Regions from separate parts of the Undibacterium sp. TJN25 genome, predicted to be linked through region 2. Evidence: riboswitches for the same ligand, from Rfam matches in the RefSeq annotation. Region 2 holds a riboswitch; the other holds the start of a gene.
The links. Region 2 has a riboswitch for cobalamin ahead of ACO0LO_RS21620 (TonB-dependent receptor domain-containing protein). Riboswitches for the same ligand answer to the same signal wherever they lie in the genome.

Region 1: it holds a riboswitch for cobalamin, as region 2 does, so the genes downstream of both, ACO0LO_RS13515 (CoA-acylating methylmalonate-semialdehyde dehydrogenase) here and ACO0LO_RS21620 (TonB-dependent receptor domain-containing protein) in region 2, are expected to answer to the same signal.

Annotation. Positions count from the first base shown of each region.
Region 1 covers NZ_JBMPPM010000005.1:36,568-44,585, forward strand. Annotated here, with positions in the region: gene ACO0LO_RS13500 (enoyl-CoA hydratase/isomerase family protein) at 1-289, opposite strand, end outside; gene ACO0LO_RS13505 (enoyl-CoA hydratase) at 286-1,074, opposite strand; gene ACO0LO_RS13510 (acyl-CoA dehydrogenase family protein) at 1,071-2,231, opposite strand; gene ACO0LO_RS13515 (CoA-acylating methylmalonate-semialdehyde dehydrogenase) at 2,241-3,788, opposite strand; gene ACO0LO_RS13520 (hypothetical protein) at 3,787-3,975, shown strand; cobalamin riboswitch at 4,059-4,277, opposite strand; gene eutC (ethanolamine ammonia-lyase subunit EutC) at 4,397-5,224, opposite strand; gene ACO0LO_RS13530 (ethanolamine ammonia-lyase subunit EutB) at 5,243-6,652, opposite strand; gene ACO0LO_RS13535 (Gfo/Idh/MocA family protein) at 6,775-7,776, opposite strand; gene ACO0LO_RS13540 (Rrf2 family transcriptional regulator) at 8,005-8,018, shown strand, end outside.
Region 2 covers NZ_JBMPPM010000009.1:129,842-137,859, forward strand. Annotated here, with positions in the region: gene ACO0LO_RS21615 (FecCD family ABC transporter permease) at 1-1,024, opposite strand, end outside; gene ACO0LO_RS21620 (TonB-dependent receptor domain-containing protein) at 1,214-3,094, opposite strand; cobalamin riboswitch at 3,249-3,516, opposite strand; gene cobC (alpha-ribazole phosphatase family protein) at 3,629-4,204, opposite strand; gene ACO0LO_RS21630 (adenosylcobinamide-GDP ribazoletransferase) at 4,227-5,000, opposite strand; gene cobT (nicotinate-nucleotide--dimethylbenzimidazole phosphoribosyltransferase) at 5,017-6,045, opposite strand; gene ACO0LO_RS21640 (alpha/beta hydrolase) at 6,191-7,039, shown strand; gene ACO0LO_RS21645 (diacylglycerol kinase) at 7,094-7,492, opposite strand; gene ACO0LO_RS21650 (IclR family transcriptional regulator) at 7,749-8,018, shown strand, end outside.

The DNA.
Region 1 (8,018 bases), on a different contig from region 2:
TGCTGAGCGGATCCCCCTTGCGGTCAGATGCATGGTGTTCCAGCATAGAACGGTACAGGTTTTGCAGGTCGCCGCCGGCGCAGAAAGCCTTGTCGCCGGCAGCCTGCAATATCACGACGGCGATAGCGGGGTCGGCGCGCCAGGCGGCCAGTTGTTGCGACAGCAGGTCCACCATGTCCAGCGACAGCGCATTCAGCGTATGTTCCGCGTTCAACGTAGCCACGCCCAGCGATTTGCCGTTGCCGGCCGGCAGAGTGTCAAACAGTACTGCGGGGGAGGGGGCGTTCATGCATTCCTCCAAACCGGCGTGCGTTTTTCCAGGAAGGCATTGACGCCTTCTTTTTGGTCGGCACTGTCAAACAGCTTGATGAAGGCTTCCCTTTCCGGCGGCAGCATGCTGCTCATGCTCTGGTGCCGCGCGCCCTGTATCAGCTGTTTACAGGCCTTGACGCTGGTGGGGCTTTGCCGTGCCGCCTGCACGGCCAGCGCCAGTGCGCGCTGCACAGCGGTTCCGGTTGCCACCACCTCTTCAACCAGGCCTATGCGCAATGCCGTTTCTGCATTGATTCTTTCGCCGCACAGTATCATTCGCTTGGCCCAGCCTTCCCCCACCAGCCAGGCCAGGTTCTGGGTTCCACCGGCGCAGGGCAGCAAGCCTACTGCAGCTTCCGGCAAGGCCAGTTGGGCCTGGGTTTCCGCAATGCGCAGGTCGCAGGCCAATGCACACTCTAGTCCGCCACCCATTGCATAGCCGTTGATGGCGGCGATGGACACGCCGTTGAAACGCGACAAGGCTTCAAAGGCCTCGCCGAAACAGCGCGCCATTTCGGCGGCGATGGCCAGGTCGCCATCTGCAAACAGTTTGAGGTCGGCGCCGGCGGAGAAAAATTTTTCTCCCGAGCCGGTCAGCACCAGGCTGTAGATATCCGGATTGGCGTTCAGATCGTTTACCAGCCTGACCATGTCTTTCAGGCTCGCTAGTGTCCAGGTATTGGCCGGCGGATTGCTGATGGTGACCAGTGCAGTATGGCCGCTGATTTCCAATTGCAGGTTGGCGTAGGCAGCATGTGTCATAAAAATTCCTCGCTGGGAGATTGGTTGAGAAGATGGCGCGCAACGATGACGCGCATGATTTCGTTAGTGCCTTCCAGTATCTGGTGCACCCGCACGTCGCGCAGGTAACGCTCCAGCGGATATTCGCGGATGTAGCCGTAGCCGCCGTGGATCTGCAGTGCTTCATTGCAGACGGTAAAGCCGGTATCGGTCGCCAGCCGCTTGGCCATCGCGCAATAGACGGAGGCGTTGGGCGCCTGTGCATCCAGCTTGGTGGCGGCCAGCCTGACCATCTGGCGCGCCGCCACCAGCTCCGTCTGCATGTCCGCCAGCTTGAATTGCAAGGCCTGGAATCCGGACAGGCGCTGCTTGAACTGCATGCGTTGGTTCATATAGGTTTGCGCGCTGTTCAGCGCCGACTGTGCCGCACCTATCGAACAGGTGGCGATGTTGATGCGGCCGCCGTCCAGTCCCCGCATCGCCATGCGGAAGCCTTGCCCTTCTTCCCCCAGCAGGTGGGAGCGCGGCACACGCACATTGTCGAAGCTGATGGTGCGGGTAGGCTGGCTGTTCCAGCCCATTTTTTCTTCCTTGCGGCCATAGCTGATGCCGGGCAGGTCGGCAGGCACGACAAATGCGGAAATGCCGCCCGCGCCGGCTTCTCCGCTGCGCGCCATGACGACCAGCACCCTGGTCGCGCCGGCGCCGGAGATAAAGGCCTTGGCGCCGTTCAGCACATAATGGTTGCCATCCAACTGCGCGGAGGTCGTCAGCGATGCCGCATCGGAGCCGGCGCCGGCTTCGGTCAGGCAATACGATGCCAGCTTCCTGCCGGAAGCCAGCGGAGGCACCCAAACGTCGCGCACTTCCGGCTTTGCCCACTGGGCAATCATCCAGGTGGCCATGTTATGTATTGTGATATACGCCGCGGTAGAAGGGCAGGCGCGCGCCAGCTCTTCAAACACGATGACTGCATCCAGCCGCGATAATCCCAGGCCGCCCAGTTCCTCCGGCACATACATGCCGCAAAATCCCAGTTCCCCCGCATGCGCGATCACTTCCACCGGGAAGATGGATTCCGCATCCCAGCGCGCGGCCTTTGCCGCCATCTCGCGCGCGGCGAAATCCCTGGCGGACTGCTGGTAGGCACGCTGGTCTTCATTTAATTCGAAGTCCATGGCGGCCGCCTATTTCAGGTTGATCGTCGTATTGACCTTGCCTGCCGTCGTGCTGTCGTCAAACCAGCGCGACGTGATGGTTTTGGTCTGTGTATAGAAGGCGATCACCTGTTTGCCATAAGGGCCAAGATCGCCGAGCTTGGAAGCGCGTGAGCCCGTGAACGAAAACAGCGGCACCGGAACAGGGATGGGCACGTTGATGCCGATCTGGCCCACATCGATATCCTCTTCAAACGTGCGGGCCGCGGCGCCGGATTGCGTAAACAGTGCGGTGCCGTTGCCGTTGGGATTGGCGTTGATGATGGCAATTGCTTCCTGCAGGCTGTCCGCGTGCATGACGCACAATACCGGGCCGAAAATTTCTTCTTCGTAAATGCGCATGCCGCGCTGCACGCCGGTGAATACTGTGGGACCGATAAAGTTGCCTTCCTCGTAGCCCGCGACGGACGGATTGCGTCCGTCCAGGACCAGCTGAGCGCCTTCGCGGACGCCTTGTTCAATCAAGCCGGTGACACGTGCTTTTGCACCGTGGGAAATGACGGGGCCGATATCGGTATTCGGTTCCGCGCCGCCATTCACTTTCAGCGAGCGCGCCTTGTCCAGCAGCTCAGGCACCCAGTTTTGCGCATCGCCGACCAGGATCACGACCGACAACGCCATGCAGCGCTGGCCTGCGGCGCCGAAGGCGGCGCCGGCCAGGTTGTTCAGCGTCTGTTCCTTGTTGGCATCCGGCAGCACGATCGCATGGTTCTTGGCGCCCATCATGCATTGCGCGCGCTTGCCTGCCAGCGTGGCGCGGTTATATACATGCGTGCCGACGCGGGTGGAGCCGACAAAGGACACTGCCTTGATATCAGGATGGTCGCAGATCGCATTGACGACTTCTTCGCCGCCATGCACAACGTTCAGCACGCCGGCAGGAATACCAGCCTGCATCGCCAGTTCGGCTAGGCGCATTGTCACCATCGGATCTTGCTCGGAAGGTTTCAGGATGAAGGTATTGCCGCAGGCAATCGCCATCGGGAACATCCACAGCGGTATCATCGCGGGGAAGTTAAAAGGGGTGATGCCGGCGCATACGCCCAGTGGCTGGTTCAGGGTGTAAGTATCGACGCCGCTGGCGACATTATTGGCAATTTCGCCCATCTGCAGGTTGCCGATATTGGCAGCGTGCTCCACTACTTCCAGCCCACGGAAAATATCACCTTCGGCGTCGGCCAGCGTCTTGCCTTGTTCGGCCGTCAGTATGGCGGCCAGTTCCTGCATGTTCTCGCGTATCAGCTGCTGGTATTTCAGGAAGATGCGTGCCCGCGCGCCGATGGCGGTCTTGCGCCACGTGGCAAAAGCCTGTTTGGCGCTACTGACGGCCAGCTGCATTTCTTCAGGCGTGGCAAAAGGCACGCGGGCGATGATTTTCTGGGTTGCCGGATTGACGATGTCGCGCCATTGGTCGGTTTTGGATTCCAGCAACTGGCCGTTGATCAGCAGCTTGACGGAGGGGGCAGAGGAGATAGAAGGGATGGACGAGTGGACTGAAGCGCTAGAAGCATGGTTCATGATGCATTTCCTGTTCGGACGGCAGGGCGCGGCGAGCCTGAGACTCGCGATGTACGGTCCTGCCTGTTTGCCTGAAAACGGATTTCCCGCCAGTTTCTATGCTGGTGAGAAGCTCCGGCCATGGGTGTGCAAACACCCCTTGCGCACCTTCCGTACGCAAGCAGACCTCAGAAAAATTGCAGAATGAATGGAGATGAATTGAGAGAACAGGACACCGCCTGCCCTTGCAGGCAGTACGGCAGCTTCCACTCAGACAAGGCCTTCCGCAATGTTTCTGATGATCAACAGGCCGGTATCCGGGCTTGCGAGTCTTGTTACATCGCCTTCCCAGTCCATGCATGGACCAGTGGCGTAGATGATGTAACCGCACTCGCATACCGTTGCGGAGGCAGCAGGGGCTTGGCACTGACTTGTGAGGCAGTGCGAACCGCTTTCCCGTTTAACGCTGCCCAAGATAATGGGCAGCGCACCTGTTGATTTAAGAATAGCACATTAATTTACGTTTACGTAAACGTAAACGTAAAGATAAATGAGCGTAGATCAAGCATTAATATTTTTCATCTGTGCGGCACTTTGGCAGAAAAGGGAGGGCAAGCCTGTAGGAAGTCCTACTCCAGCAGGAAATTGTGCGGCGGCGCCAGCAGGCCGGGTTCCTCCACTGCATCATCCTTCAGCGCTACGCCGGACAGTTGCCTCCGCCGGGATTCCGACAGCAGGTAATGCAGCTTGGCGGCGGCATCTTTATAGCTTAGCCCCGCGGGACGGACATTGGAGATGCAGTTGCGGCCGGCGTCGTTCATGCCGGGCTGCGGCATCCATGTCAGGTACAGGCCCATGCTGTCAGGCGAACTCAGTCCTGGCCGTTCGCCTATCAGCACGACTGCCATTTTTGCGCCCAGCAAATGGGCGGCTTCGTCGCCGACCGCCACCCGGCCCTGGCGGACGATGCATATGGGCGCGACAGACCAATCTTCTGTCGCCAGCCGCTGGTGCAGAAGGCTGAGAAAGGGCGCTGCATGCTGCATGATGGCGAGCGCCGACAGACCATCGACAACGATGAGTGCAAGCTCTGGGCGGGTATCCTGTTCATGCGGGGCTGTCCGCGGTAAACCGTTCAGCATTTCTATCGATGCGGCATCAAGTCTGCGCCCCAGGTCCGGCCGCTGAAGATAGGTTGCGCGGTCAGCGGCGGCGCTGTGCAGGTTCAGGCAGGGTTCATGCCGCCTGCCGGCTGCGGCGCTCAGCGCAGGCGCCAGTTTGTCGACATCAAGTTCCAGATGCACTGCGTCGCGTGCCTGCGCATGCGCCAGCTGGAACGCCAGGTGCGCCTGCGTGGGCAGGCTGATGCCTGCACGCCCCAATGCAATACGGGCGGCGGTAAAGCGGCGCAGGCTGCCCCAGGGGTTGGTCGTGACGGGTGGTTTTTGCTCGCTCATTGCTGTACCTGATCTCGATCAGGACAGGCGCAGCAGCGCTTGCCGGAAAGCCGGCGGCAGCGCGTCGTTCAGCCGGAATTGCCCACCGGGTTCCTCCATGCCGGTAAATATCTGCATCTTGTGCAGCCAGGCCTCAAATTCCGGCGCCGGTTTCAGGCCCAGCGCGCGGCGCGCATACAGTGCATCGTGGAAGGACGTGGTTTGGTAGTTCAGCATGATGTCGTCCGAGCCCGGCACTCCCATGATGAAGCTGCAGCCCGCTACACCCAGCAAGGTCAGCAGCACGTCCATATCATTCTGGTCTGCCTCTGCATGATTGGTATAGCAGACGTCGCAGCCCATGGGCAGGCCAAGCAGCTTGCCGCAGAAGTGGTCTTCCAGCCCGGCACGGATGATCTGCCTGCCGTCGAACAGATATTCGGGGCCGATGAAACCCACCACAGTATTGACCAGCAGCGGCTTGTAGCGGCGCGCGACCGCATAAGCGCGCGCTTCGCAAGTTTGCTGGTCCATCCCGTGGTGGGCATTGGCAGATAGTGCGCTGCCCTGCCCGGTTTCAAAGTACATCAGGTTGTCGCCTACGGTGCCGCGCTTCAGCGACAGCGCGGCGCTATGCGCTTCGTCCAGCAACGCCAGGTTGACGCCAAAGCTGCTATTGGTGGCTTCGGTGCCGCCTATGGACTGGAACACCAGGTCCACCGGCGCTCCGCGCCTGATCGCTTCCAGCGTATTGGTCACATGGGTCAGCACGCAGGATTGCGTCGGAATCTCGTAGCGGCGGATGATGTCGTCCATCATGCCGACCAGTTTCACCACTTGCAGCACATTGTCGGTGGCGGGGTTGATGCCGAACACGGCGTCGCCGCTGCCATACAGCAAACCGTCCAGCAGGCTGGCCGCGATGCCGCTGGCATCGTCGGTGGGGTGATTGGGTTGCAGCCGTGTGGACAGCCGGCCCGGCAGGCCGATGGTGTTGCGGAAAGCGCTTACCACGCGGCATTTCTGCGCGACCAGGATCAGGTCCTGGTTACGCATGATCTTGCAAACGGCCGCTGCCATTTCCGGCGTAAGGCCGGGCGCGAGTGCCGCCAGCGCGGCGCTGTCCGCCTCGTCGCCCAGCAGCCAGTTGCGGAAATCACCCACCGTCAGGTGGCTGACCGGCGCAAAAGCGGCGGCATCATGGCTGTCCATGATGAGCCGCGTGATTTCGTCTTCTTCATAGGGCACCAGCGCGTCGTGCAGGAAGGTGGTGAGCGGCAGTTCCGCCAGTGCCATTTGTGCTACCGCCCGTTGTTCGGCGCTACTTGCGGCGACGCCGGCCAGCATGTCGCCGGAACGTGCCGGCGTTGCTTTCGCCATCAGGTCTTTCAGGTCATGAAAGCCGTAAGTCTTGCTGCCGACGGTGTGGGTGTAGCGGTATGCTTGCATGGCGCCGTTATGTCCTGGTGTCCTGGAATATCAAGATCAATGCCCGGGTGGCGGCATCCATCATAGCGCCGTTGCAAAGAGGCGGGCAAGCGGTAAACACCGGTCTCCGCATGTTGCCTGGTTTAGCCCTGATCTTCGCGGTAATGCAGCCCGAACTGCTGGCGCATGCGGTCCATCCATCCCATCAGCGCCATGGTTTCATCCAGCGACATTACCGGGCTTTCAATCAGGCCGGCGCGCAGGCAGCGCATGGCTTCGATTGCCTGGTGGGTATAGCCGTTGCCGACATAGGGCAGGCTGATGCTGCGCGCGGGTGTATTGTCCAGCGTGATCGTCAGGCCGGCACAGCGGTAGAACGGCGCATGCAGCCGGATATGCCCAAGCTCACCGGAGACGACAAAGTCTGCCGGTGTGCTGGCCTTGATGGAGCTGATGCAGGACGACAGGCCACCGCTCTTGTGCCTGAGTATGAATGCCGATTGCTCATCCACGCCGGTATCTCCCAGTTCGGCGACTGCCTCGGCGCCGGTGATTTCTCCCAGCAGGAAGGCGGCGATGGATAGCGGATAGATGCCTACATCCAACAGTCCACCTCCGCCAAGGGTGGGGTTACGCAGCCTGTGTTCCGGTCCCAGGTCGGACGCAAATCCGAAATCAGCCTGTATCAGGCGCGGCTTGCCGATCTCGCCCCCCAGCACCAGCTTCCTGGCTTCCTGCACTGCCGGCAAAAAGCGTGTCCACATCGCTTCCATCAGAAACAGGTTTTTATCGCGTGCCATGCGGACAAGTTCGTTTGTCTGTCTGGCGTTCATCGTGAACGGTTTTTCGCACAGCACGGGTTTGCCGGCTTGCAAGGCCATCAGCGTGTTTTCCGCATGCAGAGAATGCGGCGTGGCGACGTAGATGACATCCACGTCGGCATCCTGCGCCAAGGACTGGTAATCGCCGTAGCAGCGTACGCCGTTGTTGGCGGGCTCAAGCCCGGCGGCAAATGCCTGGGCGCTTGCCAGCTGGCGCGATGCAATAGCGTGCAATCGTGCGTCAGGCAGGGCGGATAAGGCATCGGCAAAGCGGCGGGCAATCTGGCCGGTGCCGAGTATGCCCCAGCGTATGGGCGTGGTCATGGATAGGAATAAGAAATGAAAGCCTGATTCTACATCCTTGACGTGTACAGAAACGGCCTAGCATCAAGACGGCAAGTCGTCTGGGTAGCCTTCGAAGCTTTGTTTAACCGGCTTGCGCAGCCACTGGTTCGCCTCGCCTTGATCAAAACGAGGGCGGCGTGAAGTTCCAACAATTTCCTTGCATTGAAAAAGATATGTACCTACAATGGATACATATTAAGGAAATGCATGAATACCAGTCA
Region 2 (8,018 bases):
ACAGGAAAACCGGCACGCCGATGATTGCCGTGATCACGCCTACCGGCAACTGCTGCGGCGCGACGACGCTGCGCGCCACCGTATCTGCCAGCACCAGGAAGCTGCCGCCTGCCAGCGCCGAAGCCGGTATCAACAGCCTGTGGTCCGGCCCCCAGGCAAAGCGGCAGGCATGCGGCATGATGAGGCCGACAAAACCTATGCTGCCGGCGCTGCTGACCGCGCTTGCCGTCAGCAGCGCCGAACAGAAAAACATGCCCTGCCGCAGGCTGCCAACCTTGATGCCCAGCGTGCTGGCATTGTCTGCGTGCATGGCGGCGACATTGATAGAACGCGCCGCCTTCATCGCAAAAGCCAGCACCGCCAGCAGGATGACCCAAGGCAGGTAGCGCGGCTGCGTCGTCGACAGGTCGCCTATCATCCAGAACACCATGCCGCGCATGCGGCTGTCCGGTGCGATCGACAGCATCAGGCTGACCAGCGCGCCGCAGCCTGCCGCGATGATGACGCCCGTCAGCAGCAGCAGTGGCGCATTGCCTTCGGAACTGCCGCTGCCGCGGAAGTCGCGGTAGGCCAGACCGAACAGCAGCATGGCCACTGCCATCGCGCCGGCAAAAGCGGCTGCGTCTATCATCCAGGCGGTGCCCAGGAAAAGTATGGTTGCCAGCGCGCCGACCGAGGCGCCGCCGGAAATGCCGAGCACATAGGGCTCGGCCAGCGGATTGCGCAGCAGCGCCTGCATCAGCACGCCGGCCAGCGCCAGCGTGGCGCCGACGGAGAAGCCGGACAGGGCGCGGCCCAGCCTCAATTCCAGCAATGTTGCTGCCAGTGTAGAAGGTTTGCTGCGCAGGATATCTGCCAGCGCATTGAATAGTTCGCCGTAAGACAGCGAGATGGAGCCGACAACACAGGCCGCCAGGATACTGGCGACCGACACGGCCAGCAGCCCGGACAGGACGACAAGCGCGCGCCCGGAAGCGGCAGGAGGTCTGGCGAGGCGGATACCGGCGGCAGAGGCAAGAGGCACAATCAGCCTTTGTAAAAGGGAAATCTGGGATGCCGCCAGTCTTGCCGGCGGCTGCCGGAAAAACTGGAAGGCTTACATCACACTACTGTATTACTGCGGCCGGCCCGTTGGGGCCGGCCGGTGTTGCTTCGGTACAGCTTAGTTCTTGCTTGATACCGGTCAATTTACAAATAACTATGATTTCTACGATTATTTGTAACCGTAGTTCAGGCCGACAAACACGTTGGATCCTGCAGCATTATAGTTTTTTGCCAGCTGGTAGTCTTTATCCAGCACGTTGTTCCAGCGACCGATGACGGACCAGCTTGGCGCGATGTCGTAGGTTGCATACAGGTTCAGCAGGCTGTAGCCACCCAGAACCTTCTTGTTGGCGACATCATCATAACGCTTGTCGGAGAAAGTCGTTTCCACACCCAGCTTGGCTTTACCCAGGGAGTACTCGGCAGCCACGTTGCCATGCTGCTTGGAGCGGCGCGCCAGTTGCAGGCCGGTAGTGTCGTCTTTCGGATCCTGGATATCCAGCGACGCGCGCAGGCTCAGGTCGCCGAACTTGGTGGAACCGCCTACGGTCAGGCCGGACAGCGTGGCTTTTTCCACGTTGTACGAGCAGCCGAACGGATGCGTATCCTGCTGTACCGGGCAGACATTGGTGCTGACCAGCAGATCGGTCAGCTTGTTCTGGTAGTACACCGCGCTCAGCTGGGTATCGCCCATTTCATAGTAGGCGCCGATCTCCGCGTTCTTGCCTTTTTCCGGCTTGTTGGTGGAAATACCGAAGCCTGGGTAGTACAGCTCATTGTAGGTAGGCGCGCGGAAGCTGGTGCCGTAGCTGGCGTTGACGCGGAAGGCGTCGTTGATACGGAAGCCGTAGGCGATGCTGCCGGTGGTATTGGAGCCGTACACCGAGCTGTGGTCATAGCGCACGCTGGCGCTGGCCAGGCTGGCGCCGCGTTTCAGCACGTAGGAAGCTGCCAGCGAATTCGTCGTGCGGTCGCCGTTGACTTCCGCGGTAGTGGTCGTGACTTTTTCCTTGCGGTTTTCCGCCAGCACCTGCAACACATCCTTGCCGATGCTGATGTCATTCTGCAGGTTGAAGGTGTCTTGTTCGGTGTTGATCTGGCTCTTGCCGTAGGACGCATCGGTGAAGGATTTGTCCTTGGCCTGGGCGTACTGGGTTTTCAGCGTCCAGTCATTGGTGACCTTGTTCTTGCTGTAGATGGCCAGCGTTTGCAAGTCTTGCTGCGTGCGGTCGTCATAACCCGGGCCGGCATCGAACTGCGCCTTCAGCCGGCTTTGCAACAGGCTCGCGCCGATTTCCTGGCCCTTGGACCATTCATAAGCCAGGCGGCCGCTGACGCTGTCCAGCTTGTAGCCGTCCTTGTCCGGGTTGTAGGTGAAAGAACCTGCGGCAGGCGTGCTGGCGGAGAAACCGTCGGCCTCTTCATGGCCGACATTCAGCGCGTAGCTGATGTGGTTTTCAGTCGCGCCGGAGATTCCTGCATCCGCCTTGCGCAGCCCGTAGGTGCCGGCGCCAACGGATGCCGTTGGTGTGACTGTAGCGCCGGCGGAGCCCTTTTTGGTGAAAATCTGGATCACGCCGCCGATGGCATCCGCACCGTACAGGCTGCTCAATGGACCATAGACGATTTCAATGCGCTCGATCTGCGACAGGGGAATGGTGGACCATGTGGCGCCGCCTGTTGTAGAGGAACCGATGCGCACGCCGTCTACCAGCACCACGTTTTGCGAATTGCTGGTGCCGCGGATGAACACGGAAGAGGTCGTGCCCGGGCCGCCGTTGCGCGCGATTTCAATGCCGCGCTGCTTTTGCAGCAGGTCTACTACAGAAGACGAACCGGACTTGGCGATTTCGTCGGCCGTAATGACCACGTTGTCGGCCAGCACGTCCTTGGCGGCCTGCACCTGGCGGCCTGCGGTCATGACGACGTTGGCAGTGTTAGCAGTATCTTCGGCAAATGCCGAAGCTGCAGGAAAGAGGGAGGCAACGGCCAGGCTGATGGCGAGCGGCTTCAGCGCTGAAACAGCGCGGCGGGAAACGATAGAGGTCATGATAGCTACAAAAAAGAGGCAACCAGCCAACGTCCCCGCAGGCTGGATTGAACAAAAGTGCCGCTATCGGATACATGCGCGCGCTGCCTGTGGACACAGTCCCGGCAGCCATTGCGATGCAAAGAAAAATTCCTGACGAACATCCCCGTCCGCAGCACTTTCACCTATCTTGGCCGGTATCCGGGCTAACAAGTATGGCTATCCGACCTTCCCATGCAGACTGCACAGTGGTATTGGAAGAGAGCTTGCCAGGATAGACTTCAGGAGGAACCTTGAGAGGACTAGCGAGGCACTTGTACACCGTTGCGGGGGCAGCACACATTATGCAAAATCGCCGGATGGTAAGGCTGGGCTTGCACTGTGTTTCCCGTTTAACCGCGGACATGAGCATGTCCGCGAGCACCAAAACCCCGCCATTTTATAGGGTCTCGGGCTTTGTATCAAGGCAAGAGTCCGTGGCATGCATGCCGAACGTGAAAGGCAAGGGGTCAGCACAACGGGAAGTGTCCATTTAAAAATATCAATCCTGCAAGATTACCCAATCCTGGGCACATCTATCTGCACGCACTGGCCGTAGAGGATTGCCGCCGGGCCTGTAACGGAATTGACTGCCTGCGCCGCCAGCTCCGCCACTTGCATTCCCTGACGGTAAGCCTGCATCAGCCGTATGGGCCCTGCATGGCAAACCACTACAACGACAGCATCGGGCTGGCGCTGAATGTCGCGTAGAAACTCCATCACCCGCGCGGCCATCTGCAGCACGCTTTCGCCACCGCCTGGAGGGTAATGCACGGTATCCGCAGCCCAGGCGTCAATTTCGGCACGCGCAATATCATCCCAGCGGCGCATTTCCCAATTGCCGAAATCCATTTCTATCAGCCGCGTATCCAGCACGGGCACCTTGCTTTGCATGGCCTGCGCCAATGCATGCGCAAGCACCGAACAACGCTGCAGCGGGCTGGAAATGATGCGCGCGCCAGGCGGCAAGCTTTGTGCAAGCGCGGCGACGACTTCGCTGCAATGGCCGGCATCCGCGGGAAGGTCCGCCTGGCCGTAGCAGGTGCCGGCGGCAAGCTCGGGCCGGGGATGGCGGATCAGGTAGAGTCGCATTACATCAGAAGAATCAAATGAGTCAGATAAATTTGCCGATGGCCGCGGCAAACCCAAGATAAAAAGCCAGTTCCGACAACTGCTGCACGGCGCCCAGGCAATCGCCGGTGTAGCCGGCAATGCGGCGCACGAACAGCCGCGCCAGCCAGCAGCCGGCCAGCAGCAGCAAGGCCAGGCCTGCGAGGAAGTGCGGCAACAGGAAAGCCTTGAAATACAGCAGCGCCGCAACAGGCAGCAGCACCGTTACGCATGCCAGCAGGAATTCGCTATTTGACATGTGCTGCGCCAGCGGCTTGGCCTTGCCCTCCAGGCGCGCATAGGCCAGCTTCCAGATCAGGCTTACCGCCATCAGCCGCGACAGCGGATGCGCCATCAGCAAGGCGGCCACGGCCCAGACCGGCGGCAGGCCGGCGAGCACCGTGCATTTGGCAAGCAGCATCAAACTGATACCTATCGCACCGTAGGCGCCTACCCGCGAATCCTTCATGATTTCCAGCACGCGCTCCGGCGTGGAACCACCGCCGAAACCGTCGCATACGTCGGCAAGACCATCCTCATGGAAAGCGCCCGTCATCCAGATGCCGGCCACGGTGGACAGCACGGCAGCGACTGCCTGCGGCCACAGCGCGGACGCCAATGCATACACCGACGCAGTCCAGGCGCCCACTACCCAGCCCACGGCCGGAAAGTAACGCGACGCGTGGTGCAGCCAGGATGTATCAAAGCCTACCCAGCGCGGAATGGGAATGCGCGTAAAGAACTGCAGCGCGATAAAAAACAGGCGTAGCTGATGCATGGCGGAATCCAGGCCCCTAGCTCTTGCCGCTGACCTTGGCAGACTCGAAGGTTGCCATCTGCCACATGAAGTTGACGGCTGCCTGCAACAGCGGGTAAGCCAGCGCAGCGCCCGTGCCCTCCCCCAGGCGCAAGTCCAGCTGCAGCAGGGGTTGCGCGTGCAGCACATCCAGCATTTTTGCGTGGCCGCTCTCGTCGGAGCGATGGGCAAATACGCAATAGTCGAGGATGGATGGTTGCAGCTTCGCAGCCACCAGCAGCGCTGAAGTAACGATGAAACCGTCTATCAGCAGCACCATGCGGCGCGACGCGGCTTCCAGCATGGCGCCGACCATCATTGCCACTTCAAACCCGCCGAAGGCCGCGAGGATGTCCAGCGGCTCGGTGACGCCCGCATGCAATGCTGCAGCTTTTTCTATCACCTGCTGCTTGTGCAATACGCCTTCGGCGGACAGGCCGGTGCCCGCACCCACGCATTGCGCTGCCGGCACACCGGTCAGCTTGTGCATCAGCGCGGCTGCCACGGTGGTATTGCCTATGCCCATTTCACCAAAGCCGAGCACGTTGCCGGGCAGGTCTGCCGCCAGCGCCTTGCCGTACTGTATCGCCTGCCTGCACTGCTCTGCCGTCATCGCCGGCTGCTGTGCAAAATTCTGCGAGCCCATTGCCACCTTGCGGTTCAACAGCTGCTCGCGTGGGCCGAAGTCATGGTTGACGCCTGCATCCACGATATGCAGGGCAATGCCGTTCTGGCGTGCAAACACGTTGATGGCCGCGCCTTCCGCCAGGAAATTTTCCACCATCTGCCAGGTCACGCTTTGCGGAAAGGCGGAGATGTTTTCTGCGCAGATGCCGTGATCCGCCGCAAACACGATGATGGCGGGCTGGCTCAGCGAGGGCTGCGTGCTTTGCTGGATCAGGCCGATCTGCCTGCCCAGGCTTTCCAGACGGCCGAGGCTGCCGAGTGGTTTGGTCTTGTTGTTGATGCAGGCATCCAGCGCCTGTGACAGCGTGGCATTCTGCGTGGAGGAAATGGCTGGGATCATGTGCTTTTATCTTATGGTGCCGGGGAAAGGCGCTAGTGTAGACTTTTAAGCGGGAACAGGACAAATATTCTTCCAATCGCCGCTGCCGGCATAGTCTATCCCCTTTCGGGTACCATAATGCTTTTTCCGAACCTGTCACGAGTTTATGCAAAACCCTTCCGAATACTACGGCCAGCAATACAATGCGCGTGCCGGCATTCCAGACCACCCTTATATTTTTACCCGCTGGGTCAACCAGTCGTCGCTGGTGCGCCGCACCAATGCCGGCCTGTACGACCTGATGTACGGTGACAGCACCGGCGAAAGGCTGGACCTGTTCCCTACCCGCACACCCGGCGGCCCCTTGCTGGTGTTCATCCATGGAGGCTGGTGGCGTTCGCTGGACAAATCCGATTTCTCGATGATCGCACCAGCCTTTACGGCAGCCGGCGTCAACGTCGCGCTGACCAACTACACACTGGCGCCCGGCGCCAGCATAGAAGAGATCGTGCAGCAGCAATTGCGCGCACTGGCCTGGCTGTACCGAAATGTGGAAAAATACGATATCGACCCGCAGCGCATTGTGGTGGCGGGCCATTCGGCCGGCGCGCACCTGGCGGCAATGATGATGGCAGCGCAATGGCCGGTCTATGCGAACGACCTGCCGGCCGACATGATCAAGGCAGGCGTGCTGGCTTCCGGCCTGTACGACCTGACGCCGGTGCCGCATGCGGAATTTGTCAATGTGGACCTGAAGCTGACTGAGGAACGCGCTGTCAGCCTGTCGCCGGGCTTCATGCCGCACTCGCACTCGGCGCCGTTCATTACGGCGGTGGGCGGACTGGAATCGGACGAATTCAAGCGCCAGACCAGCCTGATCGCCAAGGCCTGGCAAACCCAGCACCGTGCAGACATCCCGCTGCCGGAAGCCAACCACCTGACAATCTGCGATGCGCTGACGGACAAGGACAGTGCCTTGTTCAAGGCAATGCTGGAACTGATAACCAGCGTTTAATGAACGCTCGGTGTTGCGGCACGCGCTGCAACACCGTCATCATCGCTAATAAAATCAGTAATAAAACCGGTTGAACAGCACGACCGCCCAGGTGGCGACCGCAATCAGGAAAGTCAGCAATACCGCCGCGCTGCCAAAATCCTTGGCATTCTTGGACAGCGAATGGCGCTCCAGCGAGACCCGATCCACCACCGCCTCGATCGCCGAGTTGATCAACTCCACCACCAGCACCAGCACCAATACCGCAATCATCATCAGTTTTTCAAACGCCGACACCGGCATCGCCAGCGCAACGATAGAACCTATGATGACCAGCACCAGCTCTTGCCGGAATGCATGTTCATTCTTCCACGCATTTTTGAATCCGTCGATGGAATAGAAAAATGCAGAAAATATCCTCTTTAAACCGCTCTTGCTTTTAAATTCGCTGATCGGCTGTTCTTGATTAGACATGCAGGCCCTTGTTGCTTGATTAAGTAAAATCGTCGATTGCCTGCCGGAGGATATAGACCCGCAGCAAACCCGCAGGCGGATTTTAACAGGACTCCCCCGCGCAGCAATGTTTGCCACCGTACAAGACTCGGCCTCTTCAGATTAATTATCACAAATGAATGATTTTTGTGCTCCTACGGGGAATTTGATGACGGTAAGCTGACGTACTTTTCACATTGTGGTATAAGTAAGTCTATTGCATCGCACCAACCCCATCATGAAAAACGATACTCCGAACGACAAAACCTCGATACAGGTGATAGAGCGCCTGGTGTCGCTGCTGGACGCGCTCTCCAATTACCAGGACCCGGTAAGCCTGAAAGAATTGGCCATCGAAACCGGCCTGCACCCGTCCACCGCACACCGTATCCTGAATGACCTTGTCACCACGCGCTTCGTTGACCGCGCCGAGCCGGGTACCTACCGCCTGGGCATGCGTCTGCTGGAGCTGGGCAATATCGTCAAGAGCCGTCTGAACGTACGTGAA